Regions from separate parts of the Bacillus sp. DU-106 genome, predicted to be linked through region 1. Evidence: riboswitches for the same ligand, from Rfam matches in the RefSeq annotation. Region 1 holds a riboswitch; each other region holds the start of a gene.

Region 1 (5,746 bases):
ATGTTTGTATTGAATAATGGAATGGGAGAGCTGATGATATCGGTCTCTTTAGGGGTTGCAGCGATAGTGAACGGTCTTTTACTTCTTGTTTTGAAAGTAGTTCGTGTGATTGTTGCAAAGGGAAAGTAGAGCATCGAATTCGATGCTCTACTTTTTATTTACGCTTCTTTTTAATAAATGAAAAGGCTAAAGCTGTAATTAAAATGCTGCCTTTAATAATATCTTGTGCATAATAAGGGACGTTCATCATTGTGAGTCCATTTAATATAATTCCAATTAATACCGAGCCGAGGAATGTTCCGACTATATTTGGTTTCTTGGCACCGAACATTGCGTAACCGATATAGGCAGCTGCGACTGCATCCATTAATAATGGAGCACCAGCTGAAACTTGTCCTGTTCCAACGCGGCTGCATAGAATAATGCCGCCAATAGAAGCTAGTAAACCACTAATCATATAAGCATATACACGGTAACGATCAGTAGGAATACCGGCTAATCTAGCAGCTTCTCGATTCCCACCAGTCATATAAAAGAAACGACCGTACGTTGTTTTTTCTAAAAATAGATGTGCAATTAAAACGACAGTAAGCATGATAATGACAGGGACTGGAATTCCTAAGACGGAACCTTGACCGAGAAATAAAAAAGATGGAATAAAATGTCCTGTTGCACCGGACATTCCTTCATAAATTGAAGATCCTTTTGAAAATGTTAAGTGTAGTCCATTGACGATATACATGATACTTAATGTAGCTAGTAAATCAGGTAGTTTAATTCGGATAACGAGTAGTGCATTTAATAATCCAACTAATAATCCGCAAAGAATAGGAACAAGGAGTGTAACTAATAGTTCTTGTCGATATAAAACGAGACAAGAAGCAGCTGCAATTGTTGCTAAACTAGCGGTAGAGCCGACTGATAAATCAAACCCATCTACAATCAATGTAAAGGTAACGCCGATTGCAAGTAACGTTACGATGGAGATAGAACGTAAAATATCACTAATATTGTTATATGTTAAAAAAGAGTCATTGACGATAGAGAAAAAAATTGTAACACCTATAATAATAGCAATTGTACTAAATTGATAAAAAAGATGAGTAGGTAAATATAGTTTCTTAGTTTTCGTTTTATGAACGAGATTCAATGGAATAGCTCCCTTCAGATAAATGTAAAAGCTGTTCAGGAGATAGTTCGCTTGGTAAGTATTCACCTACAAATTCTCCGTTTGCCAGTATAAGAATGCGATCAGCGATATGCAACGCTTCATCTTGTTCTCCTGTGAAATAAATTACGGAACTTCCGTTTTCTGTAATGTTGCGAATGAATTGAAAAATGTCTTGTTTCGCAGCGATGTCTACACCTTTAGTTGGCTCGTCTAAAAGAAATAGATTAGGTTTGAATCCACTCCACTTTGCAATTGAGACTTTTTGTTGGTTTCCACCGCTAAGTGAATGAATAAGTGCCTTTGGGTCATTTGGTGAAATACCGAAAGAAGAAATTGCTGTAGTAGCATCATTTAATTCGGTTTGTTTTCGTTTCCAACCTGATTGATGTAAATTTGTGTGACTTATAATATCTTCCGAAAGAAATACGCCTTGTTTTCTTCTTTCTTCTGGTACAAGTGCGATTTTCGCTTTAATCGCATCTCGTGGTGTTTTAATCGTTAGTTTTTGACCGGCTATTTCTGCGTGATAAGTATGAAGAGCACCAAATAACGTTTCAGCAAGTGTTGTTTTTCCACTTCCAATTAATCCGTATATCACAACAGTTTCTCCTTTTCGTATTGTAAGAGAAAGGGGAGAATGACCTTCGTGTAATAGAAGCTCTTGTACTTTAAATAGTTCCTCGCTCCCGGTTTTTGGTGCTGTATTAATAGGAAGTGTAAGTTGTTTTCCAGTCATCGCTTCCACAATTTGTTGATCTGTAATCGTTGTAATGGTTTCAGAAAGGGCAACTTGACCGTTATGTAATACAGTTACATCATCCGCGAAATTTCGAATCTCTGATAAACGATGAGAAACTAAAAGGATGCCAATTCCTTTTGATGTTAAATCTTTTAATAGTTTCCCAAAGGTTTCAACTTCTTTTGGTCCAAGAGAAGAAGTAGGTTCATCTAATAAAAGGTAATTTGTATTGTTAGATAAAGCTCTTGCGATAAGAAGTAATTGTTTTTCATGTAATGAACAGTTTGAAACATCTTCCGAAACATTTAAATTTACCTGTACAGTTTGCAAATGTTGTTTAGCAAGTGCGACTAATTTGGACTTTGAAAATAGTACTTTATTTTGCATTGCTAAATGATCGATTAGTACATTTTCTAATACAGATAATCCGGGAATAAGTCCGTGATCTACTTCTTGTGTTACGAAAGAAATGCCATGCTTTTTTGCATCGCGCGGTGAAGTAAAGGAAACAGACTGAGTATCAATTTTTATATCGCCAACAACTGGTTGAATTTCACCAGTTGCTATTTTTAGTAAAGTACTTTTTCCTGCACCGTTCATGCCTAGTAAAGCGTGTACTTTTCCTTTTTGAATATGAATAGAAACATCTTCTAGAACAGGTGTAGCGACATGATAAGAATGTGTAATGTTTTGAAGAGAGAACGTCATCATTTTTTCTCCTTCTCTAATTTTTTCATCCAAGGGGAATATGCATCTTTTGAGTCTCCCCAACCGTTTATATATTTTGATAACTGATCCATTGTTATATTTTCTTTTGGTAAACTATTTTTCTTTACTAAATAAGGTTCTAGTGAATAAATATCTGGCGTTTGTTCACCAGCAATTTTTTTGTATAAAAATCGTACTTGAACCTTACCTACTTCAGCTGGATCAGTTGCAGCTGTAGCAGTCCAAGGTGAGTTTTCTTTTTGCATGAGTTGTAAATCCTCATTACTTAAGTCAATGCCATATACTTTTATATCTGTACGACCAGCTTGTTCAAGTGCTTTAACAGTCCCTTTAGCAAACTCATCCCACGAAGCGAAAATAGCTTGTAAATCGCCTTTTTTCGGATATTTCTTTAGTAAAGCTTCTACTTGTGTTTGTGTATCGAGTGGCGTGTTATTACTAGCAGTACCGAATCTTGCGATTTCTTTTATATTTGGATACCGTTTATAAAAAGCATCAATGATAACATTGCGACGTTCCATTGGAGCAAATCCGCCGACCCATACAACTGCGATATTTCCTTGTCCATTCAAATCTTCCGCTAATGTTTTTAATGATTTCCATGCAAGACTATAGTCATCTTGATCAATAATTGTCACACCTGGCAAGCGTAGATCGTTATCGAACGCAACTACGGGAATGTTCGCTTGTAACGCTTTTTCTACTCCAGGTTTTAGTGCTTCAGAACGGCCATGATCAATTAAAATACCATCCACTTTTGAATTAATAGCAGTATCTAAATTTGCAGCCATTTTTGCTAAATCGTTATCAGAATTGTAGACTTGTACACTGCCGCCAAATAGCTCAACTTGTTTTTTGACACCCTCAATATATTGAGAGGAAAAAGTTCCGATGGACATTTGCATAATTAATGCGATTTTTAATGGCTTCTTCATTTGGCTTGGAATTTCTGTTTGTAATTGATTTTCTACCGTTGTAGTCGCCTTTCTCACAGTTTGTTGCTTTTGTGAAGAGATAGTATCTTGTTCATTTGTACAAGCTGCTAATGTAAATAAGAGAAAAATAAGTACGATGGAACATAATTTTTTCATAAAAAAATCCCTCCTAAACTAAAAAGAGAGAGGAGGGAGTGAAAATAAAAAACGCCTTTTCATATAGAAAAGACGCCTTATCATATTACTCTTATCTTTCAACACAATGTGTTGTAAGAATTAGCACCGTGCCCATAAATGGGTCGGTTGCCGGGCTTCGTAGGGCTCATCCCTCCACCTGCTCTTGATAAGACATCCGATATTTAACTATTTTGAATTATTCCACAAACGAATGGTATTGTCAAACAGTATTTATAAAAAAATCCCTCAGGAAGAGGGATTTTAATGTGGTAAGAATATCAATTGATAAGCAAACAAAATTCCAAATACATATACAAGTGGGTGAACAGCACGGAATTTACCTTTTGCCACTTTCATAAGTGGGTATGAAATAAATCCAAGTGCGATACCTGTTGCGATACTTGATGTAAGTGGCATGCTTAAGATTACTAAGAATGCTGGGAATGCTTCATCAAATGCGTCCCAATCGATGTGGCGAACTGAACCCATCATAAGACTACCAACGATAATTAATGAGGGTGCAGTAATAGCTGATACACCAGAAACAGCACTTACTAATGGGCCGAAGAATGCTGCTAGTGCGAATAGAACCGCTACTGTAACAGTTGTTAAACCAGTACGACCACCAGCTGCAACACCAGCAGATGATTCAATGTAAGCTGTTGATGGTGTCGTTCCGAACATAGAACCAATAGTTGCTGAGAATGAGTCAGATAGAAGAGCTCGTCCTGCTTTTGGAAGCTTTCCGTCTTTCATAAATCCACCTTGTTGTGCAACGCCAAGTAATGTACCTGTTGTATCGAATAGTGTAACAAGGAAGAATGAGAATACAACGCCGTATAATCCGTAGTTAATTACGTCAGATACAGCAGTAATTGGATTTGAAACGATAATTCCTTCTGGTAAACCAGGCATTGATGTAACACCGTTTGAGAATGATAATTGTCCCGTGAAGAAAGCGATAATACCAGTTAATAGCATCCCGATAAATAGTGCGCCATTTACATTTAAAGACATAAGGACAATTGTAATTCCAAGTCCAGCTAATGCTAGTAGTACTGGAGCAGAGTGAAGATCACCAAGTCCAACTAAGTTTGCATCATTTTTTGTAACGATACCTGTTAAACGTAAACCGATAAAGGCGATAAATAGCCCGATACCAGCAGTAATTGCATGTTTTAAGTTTTCAGGAATTGCTTCCATTAATTTTGTACGGAAAGATGTAAATGATAGCAAAATTAAAATCATACCTGCTACGAATACAGCAGAGAATGCAATTGCGAAAGTCATGCCTTCATGCGCTTTTACAACAGAGTAAGAGAAGTAAGCATTTAATCCCATACCTGGCGCGATTGCGATTGGTAAGTTTGTAAAGATTGCCATAAATAATGTTCCGACAACAGCAGCGATAATTGTTGCTGTAAATGCTTGTTCAAATGGAACACCTGCATCTCCAAGGATAACAGGGTTTACGACAATGATATATGCCATTGTTAAGAAGGTAATAATACCTGCCATAATTTCAGTTTTAATAGAAGTTTTATGTTTTGAAAGGTTAAACATATAAACATCCTTTCTGTTTACGAATAATTTTCACAACAGTTATATATAATATTCGTTTTTTATCTATTTTGCAATAGTTTTGCATAAAAAGTTTATAACAATTCATATTTTGTGTCTTAAATTCGAATATTAATCGTAAAACGATGTGTGAATTTCAGCTTTTTATTGTGCACATGCTAAGGAAAAGGAGTTGAAAGCAGCTATGCCACAGCAAAAAAACTTTATAACAATGCCTACGCAACATCAAAATAAGCAGCCAGGTATTGAATCATTAATGAGCCCCCTTCCGCAGTTTGAAGATGCAAACTATAAAGGAAGTGAAAAGTTAAAAGGGAAGAATGTGTTAATTACGGGAGGAGATAGCGGAATTGGACGAGCAGTTTCCATCGCTTTTGCAAAAGAGGGAGCAAATGTTGCGATTGCTTATTTAGA
Region 2 (5,746 bases), 2.1 Mb from region 1:
CAATAGCAAACGCCAATGTGCTAAACGAACTAATGGCCATTCAGCTACAACAAATAATACTTTTGCCCCTTTAGCAGTATGAACACGCATCCACTCTGGAAAACGAATATCATAACAAATTGTTCCAGCGCATTCAACATCATCTAGCTTAAATTCGCCCGTACCATTACCAGCTATTAAATATTTATGTTCATCCATAAGCTGAAATAAATGTACTTTACTATATTCGTTGACTAACTGTCCTTCATTATTTACAACATACATCGTATTTGTAACGCCTTGCTCTGTTTGCTTTGCTATGGACCCACCAACAATATGTACATCATATCGCTTCGCCCATTCTATTAACTTTTCTTTCGTTTCCACTCCATCCCTATCTGCAATTTCAGAAAGTCTCGTTAAATCATATCCTGTTGTCCATAGTTCTGGTAAGACGATAACATCTGGCCTTTCCTTCATAGCTTCACTTATTTTATTTTTAGCATTCTCAATATTTTTTTCTACATCTCCAAAAACAATATCCATTTGAATACATGCGACTTTCATTTTTTCAGCCCCATTCTTATTTTTCTCTTTACAAAATACTGGAAAGATTATATCATTTGTCACTAGAATTGTAACAACTTTCAAAAGAGGTGGAAAGTATGAAATTATTTCAACCTTCTGAGATAGTAACATCATTGCCAACACAATTTTTCGCTTCACTTGTTGCAAAAGTTAACAAAGTCGTTGCAGCTGGTCACGATGTTATTAATCTAGGTCAAGGTAATCCAGATCAACCAACACCGCAGCATATCGTAAAAGCTTTACAAGATGCTGCCGAAAAGACCATTCATCATAAATATCCGCCATTTCGCGGACATGAAAGCTTAAAGGAAGCCGTGGCTACATTCTATAAACGTGAATATGGCGTCGAATTAAACCCAAAAACTGAAGTTGCTATTTTGTTTGGTGGGAAGGCTGGACTAGTAGAATTACCGATTTGTTTTACAAATCCTGGTGATACGATTCTCGTTCCGGATCCAGGTTATCCAGATTATTTATCCGGGGTTGCTTTAGCAAAAGCACAATTTGAAAGAATGCCACTTATTGCAGAAAATAACTTTTTACCAGATTATACGAACATTGATGACTCTATTGCAGAGCGTGCAAAATTAATGTTTTTAAACTATCCAAATAATCCTACCGGTGCTACTGCATCAAAAGATTTTTTTGATGCAACCATTCACTTTGCTAATAAACATAATATATTAGTTGTTCACGATTTTGCTTATGGCGCTATCGGATTTGATGGTCAAAAACCTGTTAGTTTCTTGCAAGCAGATGGTGCGAAAAATATAGGAATTGAAATTTACACATTATCAAAAACTTTCAATATGGCTGGCTGGCGCATCGCTTTTGCTGTAGGGAATGAAAGTGTGATTGAAACAATTAACCTATTACAAGATCATATGTATGTTAGTATATTCGGTGCAGTTCAAGATGCTGCTCGAGAAGCGCTATTAAGTTCACAGTCTTGTGTAATAGACCTTGTAAATAGTTACGAATCTCGAAGAAACGCTCTTATTTCAGCCTGTCACTCAATTGGTTGGAATGTAGACATTCCAACAGGATCATTCTTTGCATGGCTTCCCGTTCCAAAAGGATATACCTCTGAGCAATTTTCTAATATTTTACTAGAAAAAGCACATGTCGCAGTTGCTCCTGGTGTTGGATTTGGTGAGCATGGCGAAGGGTATGTCCGTGTTGGTCTCTTACATACAGAAGATAGATTACGAGAAGCCATTAATCGAATTGATAAATTAAATTTTTTCAAAAAGTAATTGACAACACGAAAAATATCTGACAAAATTCAGTTATCTTAAAAATTTAAACATTTCTAAATACTTCTTATCAAGAGCAGGTGGAGGGACGAGCCCGACGAAACCCGGCAACCGATCTACAATTGTAGACACGGTGCTAATTCTCGCAGCATTACGCTGACAGATAAGGAGCTGGTTGTAAAAAAACCTCTCCTTAGCTGAGAGGTTTTTTTATTTAACTAGGAGGTTATAACAATGAGCGGAATTATAGCGACGTATTTAATCCATGATGATTCACATAACTTAGAAAAAAAAGCTGAGCAAATTGCACTCGGTTTAACAATTGGCTCTTGGACTCATTTGCCACACTTATTGCAAGAACAATTAAAGCAGCATAAAGGCAACGTCATTCATGTTGAGGAATTAGCTGAACATGAACATACCAATTCGTATTTACGTAAAAAAGTAAAACGCGGAATTATTAAAATCGAATATCCGCTATTAAACTTCAGTCCAGATTTACCAGCGATTTTAACGACTACATTTGGAAAGCTATCACTTGATGGCGAAGTAAAATTAATTGACTTAACTTTTTCAGACGAGTTAAAAAAACATTTTCCTGGTCCAAAATTCGGGATAGATGGTATTCGAAATCTTTTACAAGTGCATGATCGTCCCCTTTTAATGAGTATTTTTAAAGGAATGATTGGACGAAACATTGGGTATTTAAAAACGCAATTACGCGATCAAGCAATTGGTGGTGTAGATATAGTAAAAGATGATGAAATATTATTTGAAAATGCATTAACACCACTTACGAAACGCATTGTATCTGGAAAAGAAGTTTTACAATCTGTATATGAAACATACGGACATAAAACGTTATATGCCGTAAATTTAACAGGACGAACTTTTGATTTAAAAGAAAATGCTAAACGTGCAGTGCAAGCTGGAGCTGATATTCTATTATTTAACGTATTTGCTTACGGACTAGATGTACTACAATCACTTGCAGAAGATGATGAAATCCCAGTTCCTATTATGGCACATCCTGCTGTAAGTGGTGCTTATTCAGCATCCAAGTTATATGGAGTTTCATCTCCATTATTACTTGGAAAGCTACTACGTTATGCTGGGGCTGACTTTTCATTATTCCCATCTCCATACGGAAGTGTTGCGCTAGAAAAAGAGGAGGCTCTTGCTATCTCAAAATATTTAACTGAAGACGATGCATCTTTCAAGAAGAGCTTTTCTGTTCCGTCTGCTGGTATTCATCCTGGTTTCGTTCCCTTTATTGTACGAGATTTCGGTAAAGATGTTGTTATTAATGCTGGCGGCGGGATACACGGACATCCAAATGGAGCGCAAGGCGGCGGTAAAGCTTTCCGTACTGCAATTGATGCTACTTTGCAAAATAAACCACTCCATGAAGTAGACGACATAAATTTGCATAGTGCACTACAAATATGGGGAAATCCCTCTTATGAGGTGAAATTATGAGTATTCAAGTATTTTGTGATTTCGATGGCACGATTACAAATAATGATAACATTATGTCCATTATGGAAAAATTCGCACCACCAGAAGCCGAAGAAGTAAAGAATAAAATTTTATCACAAGAACTATCCATTCAAGAAGGTGTTTCTCAATTATTTCAATTAATACCTACTAATCTGCACGATGATATTATTCAATTTTTAATAGAAACTGCTGAAATCCGTAGTGGTTTTCATGAGTTTATACAATTCGTAAAGGAAAATAACATTTCTTTTTACGTGATATCAGGTGGAATGGATTTCTTCGTCTATCCACTCTTACAAGGAATCATTCCAAAAGAGCAAATTTATTGTAATGAAACAGACTTTTCAGCAGAGTTTATTACAGTTAAATGGCCCCATTCTTGTGATGATCATTGTCAAAATCATTGCGGATTATGTAAATCATCATTAATCCGTAAATTAAGTGATACAGATGACTTTCATATTGTAATTGGAGATTCTATTACTGATTTACAAGCCGCGAAACAAGCTGATAAAGTATTCGCTCGCGATTTTCTTATTACAAAGTGTGAAGAAAATCATATTGCTTATACACCGTTTGAAACATTTCAAGATGTGCAAGCTGAATTAAAACTTTTGTTGGAGGTGAAGGCATGAAACAACTTTTTCGTCAATGGTATGACTTAAGCGAGATAAAAAAAGAGTTAACAACACGAAATTGGTTCCCAGCAACAAGTGGTAATATTTCTATAAAGGTTAGTCATGAACCACTTACTTTTCTTATTACGGCAAGCGGTAAAGATAAAACAAAAACCACTCCAGATGATTTTCTATTAGTAGATCATGTAGGAGTTCCCGTTTTAGAGACTGAATTACGCCCTTCAGCAGAAACAATATTGCATACACACATTTATAACAATACGAATGCCGGTTGCGTACTTCATGTTCATACAACCGATAATAATGTCATCACAAATTTATATAGTGATGCAGTCACCCTTCAAAATCAAGAAATTATTAAAGCTCTCGATATTTGGGAAGAAGGTGCAACCATTCACATTCCTATTATCGAAAACCATGCCCATATCCCAACACTTGGAGAAAACTTCCGAAAGCATATACAAGGAGATTCGGGTGCAGTATTAATCCGTAACCACGGTATTACCGTATGGGGCCGAGATAGCTTTGATGCAAAGAAGAGATTAGAAGCTTATGAGTTTTTATTCCAATTTCATATAAAACTATTATCAATTCAAGGAGGCGTTTCTAATGGCGCAAATTCGTATTCATGAAGTAAATACTCGTATTGAAAATGAAGTGGAAGTATCTAAATTTCTACAAGAGGAAGGCGTTTTATATGAGAAATGGAATATTTCTAAACTTCCTACTCATTTAAATGAAAATTATTCGTTAACAGATGAAAACAAAGCTGAAATATTAGCTATTTTTTCAAAAGAAATCGCTGATGTTTCAGCACGTCGAGGTTATAAAGCACATGATGTAATCTCACTTTCAAGTAGCACACCTAACCTTGACGAATTATTAATTAATTTCCAAAAGGAACACCATCATACAGATGACGAAGTTCGCTTTATCGTCAGTGGTCACGGCATTTTCGCTATTGAAGGTAAAGATGGGAAATTCTTTGATGTTGAACTTGAGCCAGGCGATTTAATATCTGTTCCTGAAAATGCAAGACATTATTTTACCTTGCAAGATGATCGCCAAGTTGTAGCTATTCGTATTTTTGTGACAACTGAAGGCTGGGTTCCAATCTATTAAGGTAGTTAGTTGAATAAAAGGACTTGGACCCCCTTTTCCAAACTTTTATTCACTCTACATATATACATCCTCCTATGGAAAAGGCTTATTTCATTTTGAAATAAGTCTGATTTTTTATTTACTTGAAAGTACCATTTCATCACAAATTTACACCTTAATTTTTCAAGTGCATTTTTCGAACATTTTTTGAACATTTATTGAATTTTTTCTGAAAATTCTGTTTTATATGTGATATACTACAATTAACTTAGAAGGAAAATAATATCGCAAACAGAGGGGGATAATCATGAGCTTACTTATCGCACTTATACTTGGAGTTACATGTGGAGCATTTCCTGTTATTTTAGGAGCTATTATGGAAGAGTTAGAAATTGGTGTTTTAGGATTTGTCGCATCTTGTGTAAGCGCTTTATTATTTGGTTTATTCGGCGCTATTCCTGTTTCAATTCTGTGTGCTTTTTATATAATACGCCATGCTCGTACAAAACAATTTGGTCCTAATCACATCGCACAAATTATCCCGTTCCCGGTTGAACGATGCCGACGCGCTTCTAACTTATAATTATAAAAATTAAAGATGACTAAATAAATAAAAGTCCTCAAATGAGGACTTTTATTTATTTTCTTCTAGAAATTGAAACAATTCTTGTAGATGTAGGGCAT
Region 3 (5,746 bases), 1.3 Mb from region 1:
TGCGTGGATTTCTCCACCTTTTACTTCAAGGTTTACACCCTTTAAAATTTCTTTGCCATCAATTGATACGTGTAAGTCTTTAACCGTTAATGTAGAACCAGCCATCTCAATACCTCCATTAATCCTATATATACATTTTAAAAATTCCTAAAACGTTCATATTCTCATTTTATTCTCATTCTAATTTTATATCAAATAAAATGATATCGCAAACGCCGAAAAAAAGTAACCGTTTTTTCACAAATGTATATAAGTATTTCCTTCACATCTTTCTATGATACACCTTTCTTCTTATTTATATAAAGAAAAAAGGACTGGTAATTTTCCAGCCCTTTCCTTATATTTATTCACTTACCGGAAGTACAGCACCTTTATATTCTTTATTAATAAAATCTTGAATTTCTTTTGAATGTAGCACTTCTACTAGCTCTTTAATTTCTTTTTTCTTCTCATCACCTTTACGAACTGCAATGATGTTTGCATACGGAGAGTCTGATCCTTCAATCGCAATTGCATCCTTTGTTGGATTTAATTTTGCATCAATTGCATAGTTTGAATTAATAAATAAAGCATCTCCCTCATTATTTTCATACAATTTCGGTGAAAGTCCAGGTTCAACATCTGTTTTAAATTTTAAGTTTTTCGGGTTTTCTACAACATCTTTTACTGTTGCTTTAACAACATCTACTCCGTCTTTTAATTTAATAACGCCACCTTTTTGTAACAATGCTAACATACGGCCTCGCTCCGCTACGTTATTACTCATAATCACTGTTCCGCCATCTGGTAGGTCTTTTAAGCTTTTATATTTCTTAGAATAAATGCCCATAGGTTCTAAATGGATTTTTCCTGCGTTTACAATTTTATATCCCTTTTCTTGAATTTCTTTATCTAAGTAAGGAATGTGCTGGAAGTAGTTCGCATCAATTTCTTTATCCGCTAAAGCCTTATTCGGCAACACATAATCTTGGAATTTTTTAATTTCTAATTTAATACCCTTTTTCTCTAAAATCGGCTGTGCCTTTTCTAAAATAACAGCGTGTGGCACGTTAGAAGCTCCCACAACAAGCTTATTCTCCTCTTTTCCTCCGCAAGCAGCTAATGTAAATACAGACAACGCTGTAACAATTGACAGTAGAACCTTTTTCATATGCTTTCCCCTTCTCCCCAATAGTTATGTAGTTATAAAAAGAGCCGGCATACACCAGCCCTTTTCAGCAATTATTCTTTTACAGGAACAACCGCCCCTTTATATTCTTTATTAATGAAGTCTTCAATTTCTTTAGAATGCAATACTTCTACAAGAGCTTTAATCTCTTTCTTATCTTTATCGCCTTTACGAACAGCTACTATGTTTGCGTATGGTGAATCATTTCCTTCAATTGCAATTGCATCTTTTTCCGGATTTAACTTTGCATCAATTGCATAGTTAGAGTTAATTAAAACAGCGTCGCCTTCTTTATTGTTATACACTTGTGGCAATAAACCAGGCTCGATATCCGTTTTGAATTTTAGATTTTTCGGATTATCTGCAATATCTTTTGGAGTTGCTTTAACTGGATCTATTCCGTCTTTAATTTTTAAAATACCTTCTTTTTGTAAAATTGCTAAACCACGTCCATGGTCAGCAACTGAATTACTCATAATAATTGTCGCTCCGTCCGGAAGCTCTTTTAAGCTCTTATACTTTTGAGAGTACACACCAATTGGTTCTAAATGAATTTTTCCTGCTACTTCAAAGTCATATTTTTTATCTTTAATTTCTTTTTCTAAATACGGAATGTGCTGGAAGTAGTTTGCATCTAAATCCTTATCCGCTAACGATTTATTTGGTAATACGTAGTCTTGGAATTTTTTAATTTCTAACTCAATTCCTTTTTTCTCAAGTAACGGTTTTGCCTTTTCTAAAATAACAGCGTGCGGTACGTTAGAAGCACCCACAACAAGTTTCTTTTCATCTTTATCTTTCCCGCCACAAGCAGCTAACCCAAAAATTGAAGTTGAAATAAGTGCCGTAAGTAACAATTTTTTCATTTGAAGCATCCTCCCGTTTTTTATTATCGTTTATCTATTCGAGTCGTTAAACTATCACCAATCCACTGAATTAAAAATACAACTAGTAATACACAAATTGTCGCAACGATTGTTACATCGTTATTCCCTCTTTGGAATCCTTCTAAGTAAGCAAGTGTTCCAAGGCCACCAGCACCAACAACTCCTGCCATTGCTGTATAGCCTACTAAAGCAATTGTCGTAACCGTAATACCAGATACTAATGCTGGTAACGATTCTGGAATTAACACTTTCAAAATAATTGTGCTTGTTTTTGCTCCCATTGCTTTTGAAGCTTCAATTACACCTTTATCAATTTCGCGAAGTGCGATTTCAACCATTCTCGCGTAGAATGGTGCTGCTCCAATAATTAAAGCCGGCAAAGCTGCACTTGCTCCAAGAATTGTTCCAAGAAGAATCTTTGTGAATGGGATTAATAAAATAATTAAAATGATGAATGGTATAGAACGGAATATATTTACGAATGCTCCAATCACCGTATTAATTGATTTGTTTTCCCATAAATTATCTTTTGCTGTCATGAAGAGTAACAATCCTAAAATGAGTCCTAAAACAAATGTCGCAAGAGCTGCGATTGCCGTCATATATAACGTTTCACCAGTTGCTTCTAACATTTGATTCCAATCAACATTTGCAAGTAACTTATCCATGTGCAATCACCTCCAGCTCTACTTGATCTTGATGAATTCCTTCTATTGCTTGCTGGATCGCTGTTTCCTCACCATTTAAATGAACAACTAAACTACCGTAAGAACCGTTATTCGTTTGTGCGATATTTCCTTGCAAAATGCTAACTTCTATGTCACTGCGTTGCATCAATCGTTGAAGCACTGGTCTTTCTACAGCCTCACCGATAAACTGCAAACGAATTACTTTTCCATCTGGATATTTTTCAATTAAACTTTCAATCGTTTCATTTGTATCTTCAGAATCCGTTAACTGCTGTACAAATCGTTTCGTAATATCTTGCTTCGGATTACGGAATACATCAAGTACTGGACCTGTTTCTACAATCTTTCCTTTCTCCATTACCGCAACACGATTACAAATCTTTCGAATTACGTGCATCTCATGTGTAATGAGTACAATTGTTAAACCAAGGCGCTTATTAATGTCTGATAGTAAATCCAAAATTTGATCTGTCGTTTCCGGATCAAGAGCTGACGTTGCTTCGTCACATAAAAGCACTTGTGGATTATTAGCTAATGCTCTTGCAATCCCGACGCGTTGCTTTTGTCCCCCGCTCAGCTGAGATGGGTACGCGTCTCCTCTTCCTTCTAATCCAACAAGATGAATTAATTCATCAACACGTTTTCTTCTCTTCGCTTTATCAACACCTGCAATTTCAAGTGGAAACTCTATATTTTCACGTACTGTTCGTGACCAAAGTAAGTTGAAGTGCTGAAAAATCATTCCAATTTCTTGCCTTGCCTTACGAAGTTCGCTTCCTGTAATTGCTGAAATGACACGATTTGCAATTGTAATTTGACCAGAAGTTGGTTTCTCCAACTGATTGAACAATCTAATTAAAGAACTTTTTCCAGCGCCACTATATCCGATAACACCAAATATTTCACCTTTATCTATTTTTAAATTGGCATTATCTACAGCAGTGACATCACCGCTTTTTGCTTTATATATTTTCTTTACATTCTCTAATAGAATCATGGTGTATCACCCCTTTTTTAAATAAAAAGCGCAAGCGGCTCGTTTAGAACAAGAGGGCGTTTGAATCCCTGACGTAGAGGCGCTTTTTGCCTCATAGGAAGGGATGAAACGACCGACTGTTCTAGCCGCTGGAGCTAGATTTCATAAAGATTTTAGGTCGACTCCGCAATTTTTTATTTTTAATGCGTGTAGTCCACTGTTATCATTACTTTTATTATTTGAATGTCCTCCACATTCAAACAATAAAAAAACCTTTCTGCTTTAGAGAAGCAGAAAGGTTTTTATGCGTATATAACAACATTATCCCTCTCTCTCATCTCTCAAAGCATTTGCTTTGCAGGAATTGGCACCATTTCAACATAAGTTGACGGTTGCCGGGCTTCACAGGGCACAGTCCCTCCACCTCTCTTGATAAGAGAAATCAGATTCAATTTTCGTCTGATTTGAAATTTATGAAATTGTCTATATTTTATGACTTGAATTGTATCAATATACACTCACCATGTCAACAGAAATTTTCGCAAAAAATGAAACTTCAGAATTTTAAGCACCTACTGACATCGGTTTACATATATGAAACATCGATTCCACTAATAACATCGTTCGGTACGTTCCCGAATATTGTACACGTCCATCATTCATTAGCATTTGCAATCGTACATTTCCATTCACCAATTGTTCTATATCCTTTTCATCTAAGCAAATGATTTGTTCCGTTCCTCTTTCCTCATGTACCAACTCTATATAATCTCTTGAAATTTGTAACGAACAACTTTCATCTCCAAAGCGAAAATTAACAGTTTTTTCTTCTTGTCTTAAAAGCGGTTCTAAATGATATTGACCATTAGCGTAATTTACAAATGATTGAAGCAAAGAATATAATCTCACCCTAAATCACATCCTTCATATCACTTTCTATTACATACCATTCCCTCTCACTAAAGAGCAATCCTGTTATTTTCGCTCGACAAATACTGTATCCATCCTGCATCTCGACATATTTCCCAAGAAATATGTCGAGGCGGCAAAATTTTTGCCGCCTACTTTAATTCCGTATATAAATATTCAACCGAATGAAATGCGTATATCTTCTTCATCAGTGTCCCATTTTCAAAAACAAGTAAACAAGGTACACTTTCAATCCCATACTCTTTTGCTAAATGCGGAGCATAATTTAAATCTAACATCCCAATTTTCAAATCTTCAATTGTCATCTCAACCACTGTTAACATCTTTTTTGCTAATTGGCATGTTCCACACATTGGAGTATATACATATAATACTGTTTTTTCTTCGTTCTCTATTAGGGCTGTAGCTTCGGCTCCTGTCCAATCAATCACTTCTATCATTCCTTACCGTAAATATTCTGTATAAACGTCAATGTCGGCTCCCCATAATACATTTGCTAAGTGTGTAGATGGCGCAGTTGCCACTTCTCGGTACGAGCGATCAATATAGATATGCTCGGCTTGCGGGAATTCTTTTCGAAATTGTTTCCTTAACTTTTCTCCAGCATCATCAGCATCCACTAGCACATACACTTCCTTATCAAAAAACTGATCAACGAGCTCATCCATTTTCGACAAACCAATTGTACCATTTGTACAAACAATTTCCACCGGTTCACGAATAATAGATTCAATCTTTCTTCTATCTGATGTACCTTCTACAATAATGACTTTTTCTACATAAATCATATGTCATCACCCGATCACCATATACTATACAACCTTGAACTTAGTATATAGTATATTCGTTATTTTCATGTTGTTTCCTGTTTATTTTTGCAAAAGAAAAGCGCAAGCGGCTCGTTTAGATTGTGAAGACTTATGAAACCTTACCAAAAAACAGTTTTTCTCATAATAGCTTATTTATTTACATATAACTTGAATTTCATTATTTCACAAAAAATAAAAAAGGACAGCACAAAGGCTGTCCTTTAGTCGACTATAATTAGTCTTGGTTTGTCATTTCTGCATATTTTTCTGCAGTTAATAACTTCTCA

What was found. A riboswitch is a leader RNA that binds a small molecule or an ion and turns the genes downstream of it on or off. The one in region 1 is predicted to bind S-adenosylmethionine.
Region 2: it holds a riboswitch for S-adenosylmethionine, as region 1 does, so the genes downstream of both, mtnW (2,3-diketo-5-methylthiopentyl-1-phosphate enolase) here and C3Y97_RS03990 (sugar ABC transporter substrate-binding protein) in region 1, are expected to answer to the same signal.
Region 3: it holds a riboswitch for S-adenosylmethionine, as region 1 does, so the genes downstream of both, C3Y97_RS25275 (methionine ABC transporter ATP-binding protein) here and C3Y97_RS03990 (sugar ABC transporter substrate-binding protein) in region 1, are expected to answer to the same signal.

Annotation. Positions count from the first base shown of each region.
Region 1 covers NZ_CP026607.1:761,802-767,547, forward strand. Annotated here, with positions in the region: gene C3Y97_RS03975 (sugar ABC transporter ATPase) at 1-129, shown strand, start outside; gene C3Y97_RS03980 (ABC transporter permease) at 155-1,150, opposite strand; gene C3Y97_RS03985 (sugar ABC transporter ATP-binding protein) at 1,134-2,621, opposite strand; gene C3Y97_RS03990 (sugar ABC transporter substrate-binding protein) at 2,618-3,730, opposite strand; SAM riboswitch class I at 3,819-3,924, opposite strand; gene C3Y97_RS03995 (NCS2 family permease) at 4,013-5,314, opposite strand; gene C3Y97_RS04000 (SDR family oxidoreductase) at 5,517-5,746, shown strand, end outside.
Region 2 covers NZ_CP026607.1:4,044,721-4,050,466, forward strand. Annotated here, with positions in the region: gene C3Y97_RS20390 (carbon-nitrogen family hydrolase) at 1-630, opposite strand, end outside; gene C3Y97_RS20395 (pyridoxal phosphate-dependent aminotransferase) at 645-1,823, shown strand; SAM riboswitch class I at 1,888-1,993, shown strand; gene mtnW (2,3-diketo-5-methylthiopentyl-1-phosphate enolase) at 2,058-3,302, shown strand; gene C3Y97_RS20405 (2-hydroxy-3-keto-5-methylthiopentenyl-1-phosphate phosphatase) at 3,299-3,958, shown strand; gene C3Y97_RS20410 (methylthioribulose 1-phosphate dehydratase) at 3,955-4,593, shown strand; gene C3Y97_RS20415 (1,2-dihydroxy-3-keto-5-methylthiopentene dioxygenase) at 4,571-5,083, shown strand; gene C3Y97_RS20420 (hypothetical protein) at 5,370-5,645, shown strand; gene C3Y97_RS20425 (DUF3909 family protein) at 5,697-5,746, opposite strand, start outside.
Region 3 covers NZ_CP026607.1:4,926,999-4,932,744, forward strand. Annotated here, with positions in the region: gene sufC (Fe-S cluster assembly ATPase SufC) at 1-105, opposite strand, end outside; gene metQ (methionine ABC transporter substrate-binding lipoprotein MetQ) at 344-1,150, opposite strand; gene metQ (methionine ABC transporter substrate-binding lipoprotein MetQ) at 1,222-2,034, opposite strand; gene C3Y97_RS25270 (methionine ABC transporter permease) at 2,058-2,723, opposite strand; gene C3Y97_RS25275 (methionine ABC transporter ATP-binding protein) at 2,716-3,741, opposite strand; SAM riboswitch class I at 4,052-4,159, opposite strand; gene C3Y97_RS25280 (hypothetical protein) at 4,285-4,629, opposite strand; gene C3Y97_RS25285 (thioredoxin family protein) at 4,782-5,090, opposite strand; gene C3Y97_RS25290 (toprim domain-containing protein) at 5,094-5,438, opposite strand; gene gcvH (glycine cleavage system protein GcvH) at 5,695-5,746, opposite strand, start outside.